DNA from 2 places in the Pseudoalteromonas sp. UBA2102 genome. Region 2 is predicted to be linked to the other one. Evidence: predicted binding sites of a transcription regulator. Region 2 holds the regulator's gene; the other holds the start of a gene.

Region 1 (9,800 bases), on a different contig from region 2:
TGAAGGCATTAATGCGCTAAGTGTTGAGTTACGCATGCCGTGCTCTTTAATGCTGGCACGTAACGAATCCCAGTCTAAGTGCAGTGGCTCATCACAAATTTTATCTAGGTCACGTTTGTACGTATCAGTTGGCATAATACCTTGAGAGTACGTTGTTTCGTTAAACTTAGGACACGCGCCACGCTCTTTAGCCAGCTCGTTTGATGCCTTCATTAAGTAGTATTGAATTGCTTCAAACGTTTTGTGAGTCAGTGCATTAGCACTGCCATCAGAGTAACGCTTACCATTTTTAGCAAGGTAGTACGCGTAGTTAATTACGCCTATTCCTAACGTACGACGGCCCATAGTGGCATTACGTGCAGCCGGTACTGGGTAGTCTTGGAAATCAAGTAGGTTATCAAGTGCACGTACTGCAAGCTCAGCAAGCTCTTCAAGTTCATCAAGTGACTCAATAGCGCCTAGGTTAAATGCAGATAGCGTACAAAGTGCAATTTCGCCTTCTTCATCGTTTACGTTATTTAACGGCTTAGTTGGCAATGCAATTTCTAAACATAAGTTAGATTGGCGAATTGGCGCCACTTTAGAAATAAACGGGCTGTGCGTATTACAGTGATCCACGTTTTGTAAATAAATACGACCTGTGCTGGCACGCTCTTGTGCGAACATTGAGAAAAGCTCAATCGCTTTAATACGCTTTTTACGAATAGACTCGTCTTGTTCGTATTTTACGTATAACGCATCAAACTCGTCTTGGTCTTCAAAGAATGCATCGTAAAGGCCAGGCACATCTGATGGGCTAAATAACGTAATGTAGTCGTCTTTAATTAAACGAGAATACATTAGTTTATTAAACTGTACGCCGTAATCTAAATGACGAACACGGTTATCATCAACACCACGGTTATTTTTAAGTACCAGTAGGTTTTCTACTTCTAAATGCCAAAGCGGGTAGAATAACGTTGCAGCACCGCCACGTACACCACCTTGCGAGCAGCTTTTAACCGCTGTTTGAAAGTGCTTATAAAAAGGAATACAACCAGTGTGGTACGCCTCGCCATTACGGATATGGCTACCTAATGCACGAATACGGCCGGCGTTAATACCAATACCTGCACGTTGTGAAACGTACTTAACAATGGCAGATGATGTGGCGTTAATTGAATCAAGGCTGTCGCCACATTCAATAAGTACACACGAGCTAAACTGACGCGTAGGGGTACGCACACCCGACATAATTGGCGTAGGTAAAGAGATTTTAAACGTTGATACTGCATCGTAAAAACGTTTGATGTAGTCAGTACGTGTTTCGCGCGGGTAGTCAGAGAATAAACTCGCAGCCACTAAGATATATAAAAACTGGGCGCTTTCGTAAATCTCACCCGTTACGCGGTTTTGTACTAGGTATTTACCTTCAAGCTGCTTTACTGCTGCGTAGCTAAAGTTAAGATCGCGCGAATGATCAAGATAAGCATCTAGCTCATCAAGCTCTTGCTCTGTGTAATCAACGAGTAAATGAGCGTCGTAGCGTTTGTCTTCAACCATTTTTGTAACATGATCAAATAAACGTGGTGGCTCAAACTGGCCATACGCTTTTTTACGTAAGTGGAATACAGCTAAGCGGGCAGCTAAGTACTGGTAGTCAGGCGACTCTTTTGAAATTTGATCGGCTGCTGCTTTAATGATGGTTTCGTGAATGTCTTTTGTACGAATACCGTCGTAAAATTGAATGTGTGACTTTAATTCAACCTGTGAAACCGATACGTTGTTTAAACCTTCGGCGGCCCATTCAATAACGCGATGGATCTTATCAAGATCTAAAGGCTCTTTACGCCCGTCACGCTTGCTTACAGATAACTGTTGGTTCATAGCTTTGCCTGTATTCCTTGGAAATTGTGTATTTTGACCAATGCTTTATACCTCGCTAAAGCAAGGTACGTATTCATTTATTATAAGTTTCACCGTATTGGCGAATTTAATTGAATAACATTTGGCCACAATATCTGGTGTTGTTCAATTTAGAGATCACAAGATAGTGTGGTCTGAGCTGATTTGCAAGGGACATAATTGCCCCTATTTGTGGATAACTTTGGGATAACGTATTTGTGTTAGTAGTCACTCACCTTCGAACAATCATTTAAGTTGAAATAGCTAAAAATCAACTAATGATCTGCTAAATTTATGCATTTTGAAAATAAATTTCGACTGCTTTTTTTATCAACAAGCTTTGCATAAAAACTAACACAATCACAATATATAGTGTTTAATAATTTACATGGCACTATATATGGTTAAAAGCATCAATAGGGCTGTGCCAGTTTAAATCGGCTTCCCAGCCCTTGGCCTCATCAATACTTGGTATATAGCCCCAAAGCGCTGTTGCTGTGTGCATACCTGCGGCTTTACCTGCTTCTATATCACGTTGAGCATCACCTATGTATAAACAACGCTTAGGATCTACGTTCATCAGTTTTGTACAGTGTAGTAAGGGTAAAGGTGATGGTTTAGCCTCGGTGAGGGTATCGCCACTGACCACAACGTGTGCATTTTTTAAAGCGGGTATAGCAGCCACTAATGGATCGGTTAAAAACCCGGGCTTATTAGTCATTATTCCCCATTTTATACCTTGGTTATCAAGGGCTATGAGTAATGATTCTATGCCTTCAAAGCAGCGGGTGTGTGTAGCTAGGTTTTGGCTGTAGTGGCTGACTAACTGTTTTATTCGTTCAGTTTGTGGTTGCGATGCCCATTGCGCTTTAAAGCCAAGTTCAAGCAATGCGCCGGCGCCATTAGACGCTACTTTTCTATAAGCCTCAGGCGTAACTTGCGCAACACCTTCACTTTTAAGTACGGCATTTAAAGCAGCACCTAAATCGTCTGCTGTATCAAGCAAGGTGCCATCTAAATCAAATAAGAAAGCGTCGTACTCAAAAGGAGTTAAGGGGGTATGAGAGCTAGCCATTATGCTAACTTCTCAAAATGAAGAATGTAATTAACACTCACATCTGTATTTAATGAATACTGCTTAGAAAGCGGGTTGTAGCCTAGGCCAGCACTGGCACGTACTTTTAAACCGGCTTGTTCAGCCCATGCAATAAGTTGTGCAGGTTTGATAAATTTGTTGTGATCGTGTGTGCCCTCAGGCACCATTTTTAACAGCTTTTCAGCACCTACAATAGCAAACAAGTAAGCTTTAGGCGTTTTATTTAGGGTTGAGAAAAAAACATCAGCCCCTGGCTTGGCAAGCTCTGCGACTGCATGAATAATAGAAGCAGGGTCAGGTACGTGCTCTAGCATTTCCATACAGGTTATTACATCAAAGCGAGCAGGGTGCTGGGTTGCAAATTCTTCTGCAGGTACTTTTATATAGTCAACATTTACACCGGTTTCTAGGCTATGAAGCTTTGCTACGGTGAGTGGCTCTTGGCCCATGTCTATACCGGTTACGTGTGCGCCCATGCGTGCCATGCTTTCGCTAAGAATGCCGCCACCACAGCCTACATCGAGTGTTTCTTTATCAAATAAGCCTTGGGTTTTGTTAGCCACAAAGTCTAATCGTAATGGGTTAATTTCGTGAAGAGGTTTAAACTCTCCGTCTTGGTCCCACCATCGCTCTGCAATGGCTTCAAATTTTGCTATTTCTGCGTTATCTACATTTTGATGTTCGGTCATAAAATACTTCCTCGTCAATCTGAGGCCATTATATAGGGCTAAATTGATAAATCGCAAAGTTTTGCGCCTGTAAATTTAAATTAATTGTGATAGCATGGTCGCTTAGAAATAATAACAAATACTCTTGGCGCCTAATACCGGGTTGCTAAGAGCTGATACTGAAGGAATGTGATATCAAATGACTGATCTCGCCAATGAAATTCTGCCAGTCAATATTGAAGACGAGTTAAAAAACTCCTACCTTGATTACGCAATGAGCGTAATTGTAGGACGTGCATTACCAGACGTACGTGATGGTTTAAAACCTGTTCACCGCCGCGTTTTGTTTGCAATGAACGAGCTTAGTAATGACTGGAATAAGCCTTACAAAAAATCGGCCCGTGTGGTCGGTGACGTAATCGGTAAATACCACCCACACGGCGACAGTGCAGTTTATGACACCATCGTGCGTATGGCACAGCCATTCTCACTACGTTATATGCTTGTAGATGGCCAAGGTAACTTCGGTTCGGTTGATGGTGATTCAGCAGCGGCAATGCGTTATACAGAAGTACGTATGGCAAAAATGTCGCATGAGTTATTAGCCGATCTTGAAAAAGAAACGGTTGATTTCGTTCCTAACTACGACGGTACCGAACAAATTCCTGACGTTTTACCAACCAAAGTGCCTAACTTACTTGTTAACGGTTCATCGGGTATTGCGGTAGGTATGGCAACAAACATTCCACCTCATAACTTAACTGAAGTGGTTAATGGTTGTTTAGCGCTTATTCAAAACCCTGATTTAACGATTCATGAATTAATGGATTACATTCCGGGTCCTGATTTCCCAACGGCTGCCATTATCAATGGTAAAAAAGGCATTGAAGATGCTTATTTAACCGGCCGTGGTAAAGTGTACATGCGTGCACGCGCCGACATCGAAACCGATGAAAAAACAGGCCGCGAAACCATTATCGTGCACGAAATTCCTTATCAGGTTAACAAAGCACGCTTAATTGAAAAAATTGCTGAGCTTGTTAAAGATAAAAAAATTGAAGGCATTAGCGCACTACGTGATGAATCAGATAAAGACGGTATGCGTATCGTTATTGAGATCAAACGTGGTGATGTAGGTGAAGTTATCCTCAACAACTTATATTCACAAACTCAGTTACAAACTGTGTTTGGTATGAATATGGTTGCATTAATTAACAACCAACCTAAGTGTTTCAACTTAAAAGAAATGCTTGAAGAGTTTGTTATTCACCGCCGTGAAGTGGTTACACGCCGTACCGTATTTGATTTACGTAAAGCGCGCGACCGTGCTCATACCCTTGAAGGTTTAGCAATTGCGCTTGCCAACATCGACCCAATTATTGAGTTAATTCGTAAATCGCCAACCCCAGCTGAGGCTAAAGTAGCCTTAACAGCTCGCCCATGGGATTTAGGTAACGTACAAGCTATGCTTGAAAAAGCAGGCGAAGACAATGTAGCACGCCCAGATTGGCTGGCAAGTGAGCTGGGTATTCGCGATGGTCAGTACTATATTTCTGAGCAGCAAGCACAAGCAATTCTTGATTTACGTTTACACAAACTAACCGGCCTTGAGCATGAAAAAATCTTAGCAGAGTACCAATCGCTGTTAGATTTAATTGCTGAGCTACTACACATTTTAGGTAGCCCTGAGCGTTTAATGGAAGTTATTCGTGATGAGTTAGTTGAAATTAAAGAGCAATATGGTGATGAGCGTCGTACAGAAATTAACGCTGCAGCGCACGATATTAGCCTTGAAGATTTAATTAACGAAGAAGATGTTGTTGTGACCTTGTCGCACGAAGGTTACGTTAAGTATCAGGCATTGTCTGATTACGAAGCGCAGCGCCGTGGTGGTAAAGGTAAGTCAGCAACGAAGATGAAAGATGAAGATTTCATTGAGCGTCTTTTAGTGGCTAATACCCACGATACCATTTTATGTTTCTCTACTGCGGGTCGTTTGTACTGGCTTAAAGTATACCAGTTACCACTGGCTAGTCGCGCCGCTCGCGGTAAGCCAATTGTTAACTTACTGCCACTTGAAGATGATGAGCGCATTACTGCTATCTTACCTGTACGCGAGTACGAAGAAGATAAATACATTTTCATGGCAACAGCATTTGGTACTGTGAAGAAAACACCACTAACGGCATACAGCCGTCAACGTGCAAGCGGTATTATTGCGGTAAACCTTAACGAAGGCGATAGCCTAATTGGGGTTGATATTACCGACGGTAGTAACGAAATTATGTTGTTTACTGATGCAGGTAAAGTGGTACGCTTTAAAGAAGCGGAAGAGTCTGCTGTTGTTGATGAAAACGGCAACCCGGTACTCGACGAAGAAGGCAACCCTGAAATTCGTTTCAAAGGTGTTCGCCCTATGGGTCGTACTGCTACCGGTGTTCGTGGTATTAAGATGGCCGACGACCAACGCGTAGTGTCGTTAATTGTGCCTAAGTCTGATGGTGCTATTTTAACTGTGACTGAAAATGGTTACGGTAAACGTACTCAACTTGAAGATTACCCATCTAAGAGCCGTGCAACACAAGGTGTTGTATCTATTAAGGTGAGTGAGCGTAATGGCGCAGTAGTTGGCGCTGTACAAGTTGACGACAACGACGAAATAATGATTATTTCAAACCGTGGTACGCTAGTACGTACCCGCGTTAATGAAGTATCGACGGTTGGACGTAACACCCAAGGTGTTATTTTGATCAGAACTATTGACGAAGAGCAAGTAGTTGGTTTACAACGTATCGAAGAGATTGAAGTTACAGACAGTGACTTAGTTGATATTGAAGACGTTGAAACGGTTGATACAGTAAATGAAGAAGCAACGGATGATAATCCACCTTCTGAATAACTGAAATTGAAAAAGCGGCTAAGGCCGCTTTTTTTAATCATGTTGAAAAAAATTAATAATCCTTTTTTGTTTATCAAAAGAGTTTAAATTACTGGAATGAGGCAAAGGTAATGAGTAAATATAATTTTTGTGCGGGGCCAGCTATGCTTCCACAAGCTGTTATGCAAAAAGCACAAAAAGAATTTTTAGACTGGCAAGACTTAGGCGTATCTGTGATGGAAATAAGCCATCGTAGTAAAGATTTTTTAGCGCTTACTGCAAAATGCGAAGCCAGCCTTCGTCGTTTAATGAACATTAGCGATGAATTTGAAGTGTTATTTATGCACGGTGGTGGCCGCGGTCAATTTAGCGCTGTGCCATTAAATTTACATCAAAATGGTAAAACGGCGGTTTACTGCGAGAACGGCGTTTGGTCTAAAAGTGCCACTGATGAAGCTAATAAATTTACTCAAACCCACTCAATCAACGTTAGAAATGACGCAAACGGGCTGTTTTCTATAAAAGAAGTGGCGCAGTGGGAGTTACCTGCAGATGCATCTTACATTCACTACTGCCCAAATGAAACAGTAGACGGCTTAGAGATTTTTGATGTGCCGAGCCACCCAACGGCACCTATTATTGCTGATATGTCATCGACTATTTTGTCGCGTGAAATTGACGTAAATAAATTTGATTTAATTTATGCCGGTGCACAAAAAAATATAGGTCCATCAGGTATAGCTATTGTTATTGTGCGCAAAACATTACTTGAGCGTGAAGGTTTAGCTAAACCTGGCATTTTAGATTACGCACTTGAAGCAAAACAAGGCAGCATGTTTAATACACCGCCTACTTTTGCATGGTATTTAGCGGCTGAAGTGTTTGAATGGCTAGAGCAAAACGGTGGCGTTAAGGCAATGGAAGCACAAAATATTGCTAAAGCTAAGCTGCTTTATGACTTTATTGATGAATCGCCTTTTTATACTAATAAAGTAGCGACGCATTGTCGGTCGCGTATGAATGTACCGTTTTGGCTAAACGATGAAAGCTTAAACGAAAAGTTTGTAACGCAATCTAAAGAAGCCGGCTTACTTGCCCTAGAAGGGCACAGAATTGTAGGCGGTATGCGCGCAAGTATTTATAACGCAATGCCACTTGCAGGTGTGCAAGCCTTGGTTGACTTTATGGCGGCATTTGCACAGGAGCACAGCTAATGGAACAACTTCGTTTAGAGCCTATTTCTCGTGTAAATGGCAGTGTTACCTTACCTGGGTCTAAAAGCCTATCAAACCGTATTTTATTATTAGCAGCGCTGGCTCAAGGGACTACCGTTGTTGAAAACCTGCTAGATAGCGATGATATTCGCCATATGTTGGGTGCATTAAAACTACTAGGTGTTAACGTAACGCTTAATGATGATCGCACTGTAGCAACCGTAGAAGGGGTTGGCGGTGTATTTAAAACCCCAAGTGAACCTTTATTTTTAGGCAATGCAGGTACTGCTTATCGTCCTTTAACCGCGGTACTCGCAGCTGTAGCTGGGGAGTATGAGCTTATAGGTGAGCCGCGCATGGAAGAGCGCCCAATAGGGCACTTAGTCGATGCGCTACAAGCACTTGGCGGCGATATTACCTACACAAAACATAAAGACTACCCACCACTAAAAATAATTGGTGGGCAAATTAAAGGCGGTACTGTTGAAATTGATGGCAGTATTTCTAGCCAATTTTTAACAGCATTGCTAATGGCTGCCCCTTTATTTAGTGGTGATACGCAAATTACCATTAAGGGTACTTTGGTATCTAAGCCTTACATTGATATAACGTTAGATGTAATGGCGCGTTTTGGGGTGACTGTTGAGCACAGCGACTATACAACATTTAAAGTTAAAGGCGGCCAACAATACCAATCACTAGAGCGTATTATGGTGGAGGGGGATGCATCATCAGCGTCTTATTTTGTTGCGGCAGCGGCCATTGCCGGTGGCGAAATTGAAATTAAAGGCGTGGGCGCTAAATCAGTTCAAGGTGATATTGGTTTTGCTAAAGTGATGGAACAAGTTGGCGCTGAAATAAAATGGTATGACGAGCGTTTAGTTGTTCGCAAAGGTGAATTAAAAGGTGTAGATATTGACGCTAACGCTATCCCTGATGCGGCAATGACACTTGCTACGGTCGCTTTATTTGCTAAAGGGCCTACGGCTATTCGCAATATTTATAACTGGCGTGTAAAAGAAACCGACCGTTTATATGCTATGGCAACTGAACTTCGTAAAGTGGGTGCCGAGGTTGTAGAGGGTGAAGATTTTATCGAAATTACACCACCGAGTGCATTCAATGATGTGGCTATAGATACGTATGACGATCACCGTATAGCGATGTGTTTTGCAATGGTTGCCGTAGGCGGAAAGCCTATTACAATCAACGATCCTAAGTGTACATATAAAACTTTTCCAACCTTTTTCAAGGTTTTAGCATCAGTGAGTGAGTAGGCTTTTTATAAATAAATATAAAAAGTTTCACACTAAAGCGGATCTATTTGCAGAAGTGACGTATAATATCGCGGTTTTATTTAGGTGTGCATTGCAGGAGGTTTTAAATGCAGGCGTTATTAATGCCCGTAATCACCGTTGATGGCCCAAGTGGTTCAGGTAAAGGAACTGTTTGTCGCTTGTTAGCCGACAAATTGGGGTGGGATGTATTGGATAGCGGCGCAATTTACCGTGTATTATCCCTTGCCGCACTTCATCACCAAATAGCATTAGACAACGAAGAAGCGCTTGTCCCGCTTGCTGCAAACTTAGATGTGCAGTTTTTGGTTGATAGCCAAACTAATGCTGGAAAAGTTATTTTAGAAGGCGAAGATGTAACCTCGACAATTCGTAATGAAGAGGTTGGGGCAGCTGCTTCAAAAGTGGCTGCATTACCGCGTGTACGTGAAGCGTTACTTCGACGCCAGCGTGCGTTTAAAACCGAACGGGGCTTAATTGCTGATGGCCGAGATATGGGCACCGTGGTTTTTCAAGACGCACCATTAAAAATATATTTAACCGCTAGTGCACAAGAACGCGCGCGCAGACGTTATGTTGAGTTGAATGAGCGCGGCCTTGATGTTACACTAAGTGGTCTATTACAGGACATTCAAGCTCGTGATGAGCGCGATATGAATCGCACCGTTGCGCCGCTTGTTCCTGCTGATGATGCAATTGAAATAGACACAAGCGAGCTTAACGCTCAGCAAGTGTTTGATAAAGTTATAACTTTAGTAGATATTG
Region 2 (9,800 bases):
TACAATGCCTTGTAAGCTTGGGTACCAAATTGAATAATCGGTCATGGCAACGGCATCGTGTCCTAAACCGTTACAACACTGGCTTGCTTTACCATCGAGCTGCCTATCAAAAGAAGAAATAACCTCTTCCACTTTTAAGCTCGACACCTCTGATTTAAATTGCGCTACTGGCATACGGTAAACACCTTTCATGGTACTTACCCATACACGCTTATAAGTTTCGTCATACTCTAGGCTAAAAATAGAGCCATAGGGTAAGCCGTTGGCTGCATCTAACTGTCGCCAATGCCCTTGTAAACTTCTGTAAAATAAGCCGTCATTAAGCGAGCCAATTAAAATACCTACACCATCTATATGTAATACGCTGGTGATGTATGCACTTTCGAGCGAAGTTTGGTCACCTATTTTTTCAATGCCACGGTCAGTAAAGTAATATGCCCCTTTACTGGTCCCTATTACACCAAAGTTTGCTTTATCGAGCACATACGTTATAAATTTACTGCCTAAAAAGGCATTGTATGCAAAGGGTGTTAACCCGCCATAACTCAGCCTATACAAGCCACGCCCTGTACCTATCCAAAAACCGCCTTTGCTTGATGGGCTAATAGCAAATACCGGATTGTCGCGCAGCGCTCTGCCAGGAAAACTGTATAGTTTATCTTGCTCGTAAAAAAACAGCCCTCGTCCGGTCGCTATATATAAACGCGAGCCATCAAACTGTAAGTCGTGTACTGTTGCGCGGCCAAATTGCGCACTGGGTATTTTATTGACAAAGTTTTTATTTAAATCGAAATAACCAATACCACTTTTATTTGCCACCCATAAATTACCATCGGGCGCTTGGCTAATTGCCATAACGGCCTCTGTCATTTGCGATAAAGCAGAGTGGCGCTCAATACGCCCTTCGTGTGCAAGCCATAAGCCTTCGCTAAAACTTGCAAGCCAAATATTATTTTGGCTATCGCGGTAAATATCGGCAAACCAAATACTTTGATCTAGCTGACTTGGCTCAACCCATTGCCATTCACCCGACTTAGCTCTAAAAAGCAGTCGTCCATAAGTAGAAACCCATAAGCCACCATTGGTGTCGCTCATAAATTTATACACAGCTGAGTTATTCGCATTCGGAAGCGGGAAAGGTCTTAGTTCATCGTCTAAATCTAAAAAGTAAGCACCCAGTTCAGAGGCTAAATATAAATTACCATTTAAAAAAGACAGATCATGAACAATGGTTTGTGCTAACCGCTCAGGCAATGACACCTTAGCTGTTAACTCCAACCTGAGTTTTGAAAAATCCGAGGCGCTTTTAGTTAAGCGTAGTAAATGACGGTCGTTGACAAGCCAAATCCCCTCTGGAGAAAGCGCCATTTGACTAACCGACCCCACTATTTGGGTGATCACAGTGGCATTTACAATAGGAACGAGTTCGTTCGCTTTATCACGTAAATCAACTTGGTTGCGGTCTACATAATAAAGTCCATTAGCTGCAATCCAAATGCTGCCCTTGGCATCTTCTAATATGTCTCTAACTGGGCCTTTAATATTAAATTCTTGTGCGGCAAGCGTTTGCGGGTTTATGACCACCAAGCCACTTTTAGTGCCCACCCACAGATAGCCATTACTATCTATGAGCAGTTTATTAATACCATTGCTTGGCAAAAAAGGACTATTTTGTGTGTTGTAATTAGTAAAAGTTGTGCCGTCAAAACGACTAAGACCAAATTGCGTTCCGACCCACATATAGCCTTGCTGATCTTGCACAACACTTTTTAGCGATTGCGAGGGCAAGCCATCTTTGATATTCCATTGCTTAACAACGTAATCAGTAATAGAAGCCCAACTTGGCATGGCACACAACATAAGTACACATACCAGTAAAAATCGCATCATTTCGCTGCCACCTAGTTAAACAAATAAAACACAAAAATTAAAAGGGTAGTAAACCTGCTTTTATTAACGCTTGCAAACAAATAAGCGAAAAAATACCGGCAAGTACATCATCAGCCATTATACCCACGCCGCCGTCCATTCGCTTATCGAGCGTTTTGATCGGGCCAGGTTTGGCAATATCAAAAAATCTAAATAATAAAAAGCCTACAAGTAAGGTTTGCCAACTAAGCGCTGCACCAATCATCGTAATGTAATAACCCGCAACTTCATCCCACACTATGGCTGGGTGGTCGTGCACACCTAAATCATCGGCGGTTTTGCCACACGCCCAAATACCAAAAATACTAATAACCACGGCAAACACGATTTGTAGCCAAAGCGGAAAATACATGGTCATAAAAATAAATGGTAAAGCAGCAAATGTACCAAAGGTGCCTGGCGCAACAGGCGCAAGGCCAGTGCCAAACCCTAGGCCAAATAACTGGTGCGGGCGCTTTAAATTAAACTGTTTTTTGCTAGTCAAACCTGCTCCTTGGCAAAGTGCTCAAAGCCCTGTTGCTCAAAATTAAATTTTTCACCGTGGTGTAAAAGCTCAATGTGCCCTTCGCCACTTTTTATTTGCCCTATGCACGTTGCTTCTACGCCGTATTGACGTAATTTAAGCTCCAACATGCTTTTATTATCTTCAGAGACAGTAAAAAGTAATTCGTAGTCATCGCCATAGCCTAAAATATACGGCAATTGCGCCTCAAAGTTCAGGCTTGAACGCATAGCGTCAGAGGTTGGGATGTTTTCAATATTTATACTGGCGCTGACTTGTGACATATCAAGTATGTGGGTTAAATCCGCCATAAGGCCATCAGACACATCAATAGCTGATGAAGCAAGGCCACGTAATACTTGCCCTGCAGCCACCCGTGGAGTGGGGTAATCAAAGCGGCTATTTATGTACTTTAAGTGCTCAGGCTCAATACTTAGGCCACGCTTGCGAGATTCAATAGCCAAGCCGGCATCACCTAGCGTGCCGGTTACACATACCCAGTCGCCCACTTTAGCACCTGCACGGCGTAAAGCTTTGCCCTCTGGCACAGTGCCTTTAGCGCATATAGTAACTGTTAAAGGGCCCTGCGTAGTGTCGCCACCAATTATTTGTACATTAAAGTACTCAGCAATTTCGTGCATTCCCTCAGTAAATTCTTCAATCCACTGCTGGTTAATATTTGGTAAGGTTAATGCCACCGACACCCAAGTAGGCTCAGCCCCCATGGCTGCTAAATCACTTAGATTTACGGCCAGTGCTCGGTGTCCTAATGCTCGGGGAGAAATGTCATCAAAAAAATGAACACCCGATACAAGCGTATCAGTTGTTACTGCAAGTTGGCAGTTTTGCGGAACGGTAACTAATGCACAGTCGTCCCCTATTCCTAGGCTTACATCACGACGAGTTATACCACGACCTTTAAAGTAGCGGTTTATTAATTCAAATTCCTTCATACACAAAAAAGCCGACCTATGCCGGCTCTCCTTTTTAACGTGTACTAACTGTTAAAGCTAAGCTCTTTAGCAGAGCGCTTTAGCAAGGCTAGTATTACTTGCGTAAATGCTTAACAGCTTTATCAAGTACACCGTTTACAAATTTATGGCTGTCTTCAGCGCCAAATATTTTAGCAAGCTCAATGCCTTCATTGATTGCTACTTTATATGGCACATCTTCACGGAATTTAAGCTCATACGCGCTTAAACGTAAAATTGCACGCTCTACCATATCTAAATCATCAAATGGACGTGTTAAATGCGGAGATACAGCTTCATCTAGTTGCTTATAATTAACGGCAACGCCACGCGCTAAATCTTTAAAGTATTCAACATCAATTTTAGTCACGTCGTTTTCGATCAACATTTGTTGTTCGATATCGGCAATTAAATTGCCACTTAATTGCCAAGAATAAACGGCTTGAAGTGCTAAGATACGTGCTTTACGTCTTGCTGCTGGTTTCACAAAAATTCCTTAAACTTAAATTTTATCTAACACATTAACCATTTCAAGCGCGCCTAATGCCGCTTCGCCGCCTTTGTTACCCATTTTGGTACCAGCGCGTTCAATTGCTTGTTCAATGCTTTCTGTGGTTAATACGCCAAATGCAACCGGGATATCATACTCAAGCGATACATTTGCAAGGCCTTTGTTAGATTCGCCAGCAACGAGGTCAAAGTGTGGTGTACCACCTCTGATCACTACGCCTAATGCGATGATTGCATCATACTCTTTTTTTGCCGCAATGCGTTTTGCCGCTAAAGGTAACTCTACTGCACCGGGTACATACACAACGGTAATGTCATCATCGGCTACGTCACCAGTACGCTTTAGCTCATCAACAGCACCTTCTAGTAGGCTGCTACCAATAAAATCGTTAAAACGAGAAATAACAATAGCGAATTTTTTGCCTGGAGCGTACTTATTACCTTCAATAATTTTCATTTGATAACCCTAAAAATATGTTCAAGCGGTTGCGATTGCGCAAAAATTGCTGCGCATCATACCATAAAAATAAAAAAATAGACTAGTTAAAAGCTGAGCCCTTATTGTGGCTCAACGTAATCAACCACTTCTAAATGAAAGCCCGAAAGTGCATGATACTTTTTAGGGCGACTCATTAAGCGCATTTGCTTAATACCTAAATCAGCCAGTATTTGCGAGCCCACACCAACAGTGCGTGATGTGCCTTTAAATTTACGCGGCGTAACATTTTCGCCAGCATCGGCAGCAGCAAATGTTTTTACTGTGGCCTCTAGCTCTTCGGTGCTTTCTTGTTTGCCTAAAATAACCAGTGCACCGTTATTTTTTGCAATGTAAGCCATTGCATCAGAAAGCCCCCAACTACGGTCCGCACTTCTGTCTGAAAGCAAAATATCGTTAAAGGTACTTTGTAAGTGCACGCGCACAAGCGTTGGCTCTTGCTCTTTAATTTCACCTTTTAGCAATACGTAGTGCAGTTGGCCGTCAATCGTATCTTTGTAGGTTACTAAATCAAACTCACCGTGCTCAGTGGGTAATTTACACTTAGCCACTTGCTCTATGGTGGTTTCGTTAAGGTTTCGGTACTCAATTAAATCTGCAATTGTGCCAATTTTAATACCGTGCTCTTTAGCAAATATTTCTAAATCTGGGCGGCGCGCCATAGTGCCATCGGCATTGAGAATTTCTACAATAACTGATGAGGCTTCAAGGCCGGCTAAACGTGCCAAATCACAGCCAGCTTCGGTGTGGCCTGCGCGCGTTAACACGCCACCTGGTTGTGCCATAATAGGAAAAATATGTCCAGGTTGTACAATATCACTTGGTACAGCACCCTTTGCAATTGCCGCTTGAACTGTACGCGCTCTATCGGCTGCTGATATACCCGTTGTTACACCTTTAGATGCTTCAATCGACATAGTAAAGTTAGTAGAAAACGCTGCGCCATTGTTTTTAACCATTAACGGTAAATCAAGCTGCTCACAACGCTCTTGCGTCATAGTTAAACAAATTAAGCCACGGCCATGAGTGGCCATAAAGTTAATTGCTTCGGCGCTAATGTGCTCTGCTGCAATGATTAAATCACCTTCGTTTTCTCTGTCTTCGTCATCCATTAAAATAACCATTTTACCGGCTTTAATGTCGTCGATGATTTCTTGTGCGCTGTGTAAATTCATAAATTTGCTCGTGTAAGTTATCAGTGTCGTTATTTAACAAAACCAGCTTTAGCTAGTAAGCTCATTGAAATATCTGAGCCTGTCGGCTGCTCAGCCCCTTTAATAAGGCGCTCTAAATAACGTGCAATTTGGTCGACTTCTAAATTAACGCGTGTGCCCACTTTAAAATCAGCAATGGTGGTTTGCTCGCTTGTGTGCGGCACTATGGTTAATTTAAATTTATTACCTTGTACAGCGTTTACTGTCAGGCTTATACCATCTATACATACAGACCCTTTGTAAGGAATGTACTTCATTAAATTTTCATCGGTGCTTAGCCAATATTCTGTGGCGCGCGCATTACTAGTAATAGCTGTAATGGTTGCAATGCCATCAACATGACCTGACACTAAATGCCCGCCTAAACGTGAAACCGGCTGCATGGCTTTTTCAAGGTTAACTGTTTGGCCAATATTATAATTTGCAAACCCAGTTAAGCTGATAGTTTCGTTTGATAAGTCGGCACTAAAGCCATCAATGTGCTTATCAACTACCGTTAAACATACGCCATTAGTGGCAATGCTATCGCCAAGCTTTACATCGCTCATATCAAGATTAGCGCTTTGAATGCGAATGGCTAAATCGCCTTGTTTTTTTTGTAATAGTGCAATTTTGCCTGTGGCTTCAATTATTCCAGTAAACATAGCCCTACTCTTTTAATTAAGTGATTGGAATGTGTTTTGTAGCGGTTATACGTAAATCATCGCCTATTTTCACACACTCTTTAAACGTCAAATTAACGGTGTTTTGCATATCTGTCAGCGGTGCAAAATTAACTAAGCTTTTTGCATCGCCCCCCATTAGTTTAGGTGCTAAATAAAATATATATTCGTCTATTAAATTAAGCTCTGTCATTTTACCGGCAAGTGTAGCACCCGCTTCTAAATAAACATGATTAAATTGCAGCTTAGCAAGGTGCGCTAAAACAGACGTTAAATTAACTTTGTTATTTTGCTGTGGCACTTCTATATGCCTTACAAAATGCGGCCACTGCGTTGATTTATCAACCTTGGTAGTAAAAATTATTATTTCACTTTCAATATTAAATACTGCCAGCTCTGGTGTAAGCCTATTTTGTGAGTCAATTATAACACGCACCGGTTGGCGTAGGGGTAAATCGGTAGGCAAAGCCTGTGGCAACTCGCTTAACCTCACATTGAGCTTAGCATCATCGGTAATAACCGTATCGGCGCCCGTTAAAATAGCGCAGCTTTGTGCTCGGTGTAATTGTACATCTTGTCGCGCAGCGCTGCCGGTGATCCACTTACTTTGGCCATTTTTAAGCGCGGTTTTACCATCAATGCTGGCCGCCATTTTACACGTAACATACGGAAGTCCCTGCTCCATACGCTTAAAAAAACCTAAATTAAGTGCGCGCGCTTGCTGCTCTAGAAGCCCAAATGCAACCTCTATACCTGCATCGCTGAGTATTTTAAGCCCTTTACCTGCGACTTGTGGGTTGGTGTCGACCATAGCCGCAATAACTTTTACTACACCTGCGGCTTTTAAACCCTCTGCACACGGCGGAGTGCGTCCGTAATGGCTACACGGTTCAAGCGTAACATACGCAGTCGCGCCTTTTGCGTTTTCACCTGCTACAGCAAGAGCATTAACCTCAGCATGCCCCTGCCCAGCTAATTGATGAAACCCTTCACCAATTATGTGGTTATCTTTAACTAAAACACACCCGACATTAGGATTGGGGGTGGTTGTAAATCGCCCTTTTTTTGCAAGCTCGATGGCACGTGCCATGTACATTTCATCTTGCGCAGTAAAGGTTGTTTGGTTTTGCATTATTACTCCCCTAAACGGGCAATTTCTTCACCAAATTCGCGTATATCTTCAAACGAGCGATACACAGAGGCAAACCGCACATAGGCTACTTTATCCAGTTTTTTAAGCGCCTCCATTATGCACTCACCCACTAGGTGACTTGATATTTCTCGCTCGCCGGTAGCACGCAACTGCGATTTAATAATATTAACCACTTCATCCACTTGCTCTGTACTAACAGGGCGTTTTTCTAGGGCACGATTAAGGCCATTGAGTAGTTTATCTTCATTAAAGGGCTCTCGACTGCCATCTTGTTTAATTACACGTGGCATGACTAACTCGGCGCCTTCAAAGGTAGTAAATCGCTCGTGACACTCGTTACATTCACGACGACGGCGAACTTGGTGGCCTCCGCCGACTAGGCGAGAATCAATAACTTTAGTATCTTTTGCGGTACAAAATGGGCAATGCATAACTCGGTACTTCCGTTTTAAAACAAAAAAGGCCGCTATTTAGCGGCCTTTTATCTTAGCAAAAAAATAGGGCCTGTTGGCCTTTCAGGATTAAATTTGTTCTATCTAGGGGTGATTTGATCGCGGCGCGAGGTTTGTAACCTAGTGGGCTAAGTAAAAACCGAGCAACAAAGAGTAAATCGCCCCTAGGACGAACCCGAGGGCAGTGCATGTTTGGCATTTATGCTGCGTTATCGCCTATTTGTGTGGAGTAACCACACTACATAGACTCTGCCTTGCCTAAAAACCAAACATACTACTGCAAATTAAACCTCGAAAGGTAAACAGGCCCCTTGTTGTGATCTAAATTACTGCTGCTTATGCAATTAAGCGTATACAGGTAGTTTTGCACAAATTGCTTTAACTTTTTCTTTAACTTGCGCTTGTACTGACTCATCGTTGATGTTGTCTAATACGTCACAAATCCAGCCAGCAAGTTCTTTCGATTCAGCTTCTTTAAAGCCACGACGCGTAATTGCAGGTGAACCAATACGTAAACCAGAAGTAACAAACGGTGAGCGAGGATCGTTTGGTACAGAGTTTTTGTTCACAGTAATATTTGCATTACCAAGCGCTGCGTCTGCATCTTTACCTGTGATATCTTTATCGATTAAATCAAGTAAGAATAAGTGGTTTTCTGTTTTATCAGATACGATTTTGTAACCGCGCTCTTGCATAACAGCAACCATAGCTTGAGCATTTTTAACTACTTGTGCTTGGTATGTTTTAAATTCTGGTTGTAGAGCTTCTTTAAATGCCACTGCTTTTGCAGCAATAATGTGACATAAAGGACCACCCTGGCCACCTGGGAACACAGCGCTGTTAAGCTTTTTGTAAATTGCTTCGTCGCCACAAGCAGAAATAATTAAACCACCACGAGGGCCTGCTAATGTTTTGTGTGTTGTTGTTGTTACAACATGCGCGTGAGGTACTGGGCTTGGGTAAACACCCGCCGCAATTAAACCAGCAACGTGAGCCATATCAACAAATAAGTAAGCACCTACTTTATCAGCAATCTCACGGAATTTAGCCCAATCAACAATACCTGAGTACGCAGAAAAACCACCAATAATCATTTTTGGTTTGTGCTCAAGTGCTAGCGCTTCTACCTGTGCGTAGTCAATTTCGCCAGTTGCTTCGTCTAGCCCGTACTGGATTGCATTGTATAGCTTACCTGAGAAGCTTACGTGTGAACCGTGCGTTAAGTGACCACCATGAGCTAAGCTCATACCAAGTACAGTGTCGCCCGCTTCTAATAATGCTAAGAAAACAGCTGCATTTGCTTGAGAACCCGCATGTGGCTGAACGTTTGCATAGTCAGAACCAAATAGCTCGTTAGCACGATCAATTGCAAGTTGTTCAACAACGTCTACGTGCTCACAACCGCCATAGTAACGTTTGCCCGGGTAACCTTCTGCGTATTTGTTTGTAAGCTGTGAACCCTGTGCTTCTAGTACGCGTGGGCTACAGTAGTTTTCTGATGCGATTAATTCAATGTGCTCTTCTTGGCGAGCAGTTTCTTTGTTTATCGCGTCAAATAACTCTGGATCAAAATCCGAAATATTCATGCTACGTTCTAACATTGGGGTCTCCTAGGGCAACGTGTATGGTGTTTTTTAGAGGCTTTATTGTACGCTTTAAACGACTCTTTGCCTACGCTCTTAAGTTGAGGATATTTAAACAGGGATTGAATCTATTTCACAGCGTTTTTAAGATGATATTTTTTTATAAATGCATTAATAATTTAAATGGCTTTTATTTTTTACATTTAATTAGTTAATGATAAATACTTTATTTAGCGCGTTAAAAATACAAAAAAAGCGGCCAAAGCCGCTTTTTTAACGCTAAGTTAGTTAGCCTAACTTAGCGAGTATTTCAGTGCGTAACGCTTCA

Evidence for each region. Region 2 encodes NrdR, which represses ribonucleotide reductase genes. Its sites were predicted from a motif close to AAACACNANATNTNGTGTTT; they were not measured.
Region 1: nrdA (class 1a ribonucleoside-diphosphate reductase subunit alpha) is a predicted target of NrdR. The motif match lies at 1,990-2,009, and genes of this name have one in related genera.

Annotation. Positions count from the first base shown of each region.
Region 1 is NZ_DCYU01000032.1:3,865-13,664, reverse strand. It holds gene nrdA (class 1a ribonucleoside-diphosphate reductase subunit alpha) at 1-1,866, opposite strand, end outside; gene B2R65_RS03730 (HAD family hydrolase) at 2,279-2,959, opposite strand; gene ubiG (bifunctional 2-polyprenyl-6-hydroxyphenol methylase/3-demethylubiquinol 3-O-methyltransferase UbiG) at 2,959-3,669, opposite strand; gene gyrA (DNA topoisomerase (ATP-hydrolyzing) subunit A) at 3,848-6,547, shown strand; gene serC (3-phosphoserine/phosphohydroxythreonine transaminase) at 6,658-7,740, shown strand; gene aroA (3-phosphoshikimate 1-carboxyvinyltransferase) at 7,740-9,017, shown strand; gene cmk ((d)CMP kinase) at 9,125-9,800, shown strand, end outside.
Region 2 is NZ_DCYU01000017.1:11,189-20,988, forward strand. It holds gene B2R65_RS01615 (ligand-binding sensor domain-containing diguanylate cyclase) at 1-1,890, opposite strand, end outside; gene B2R65_RS01620 (phosphatidylglycerophosphatase A family protein) at 1,928-2,413, opposite strand; gene thiL (thiamine-phosphate kinase) at 2,410-3,384, opposite strand; gene nusB (transcription antitermination factor NusB) at 3,479-3,889, opposite strand; gene ribH (6,7-dimethyl-8-ribityllumazine synthase) at 3,905-4,369, opposite strand; gene ribBA (bifunctional 3,4-dihydroxy-2-butanone-4-phosphate synthase/GTP cyclohydrolase II) at 4,471-5,583, opposite strand; gene B2R65_RS01645 (riboflavin synthase) at 5,613-6,266, opposite strand; gene ribD (bifunctional diaminohydroxyphosphoribosylaminopyrimidine deaminase/5-amino-6-(5-phosphoribosylamino)uracil reductase RibD) at 6,283-7,416, opposite strand; gene nrdR (transcriptional regulator NrdR) at 7,419-7,868, opposite strand; gene glyA (serine hydroxymethyltransferase) at 8,234-9,490, opposite strand; gene thrC (threonine synthase) at 9,761-9,800, opposite strand, start outside.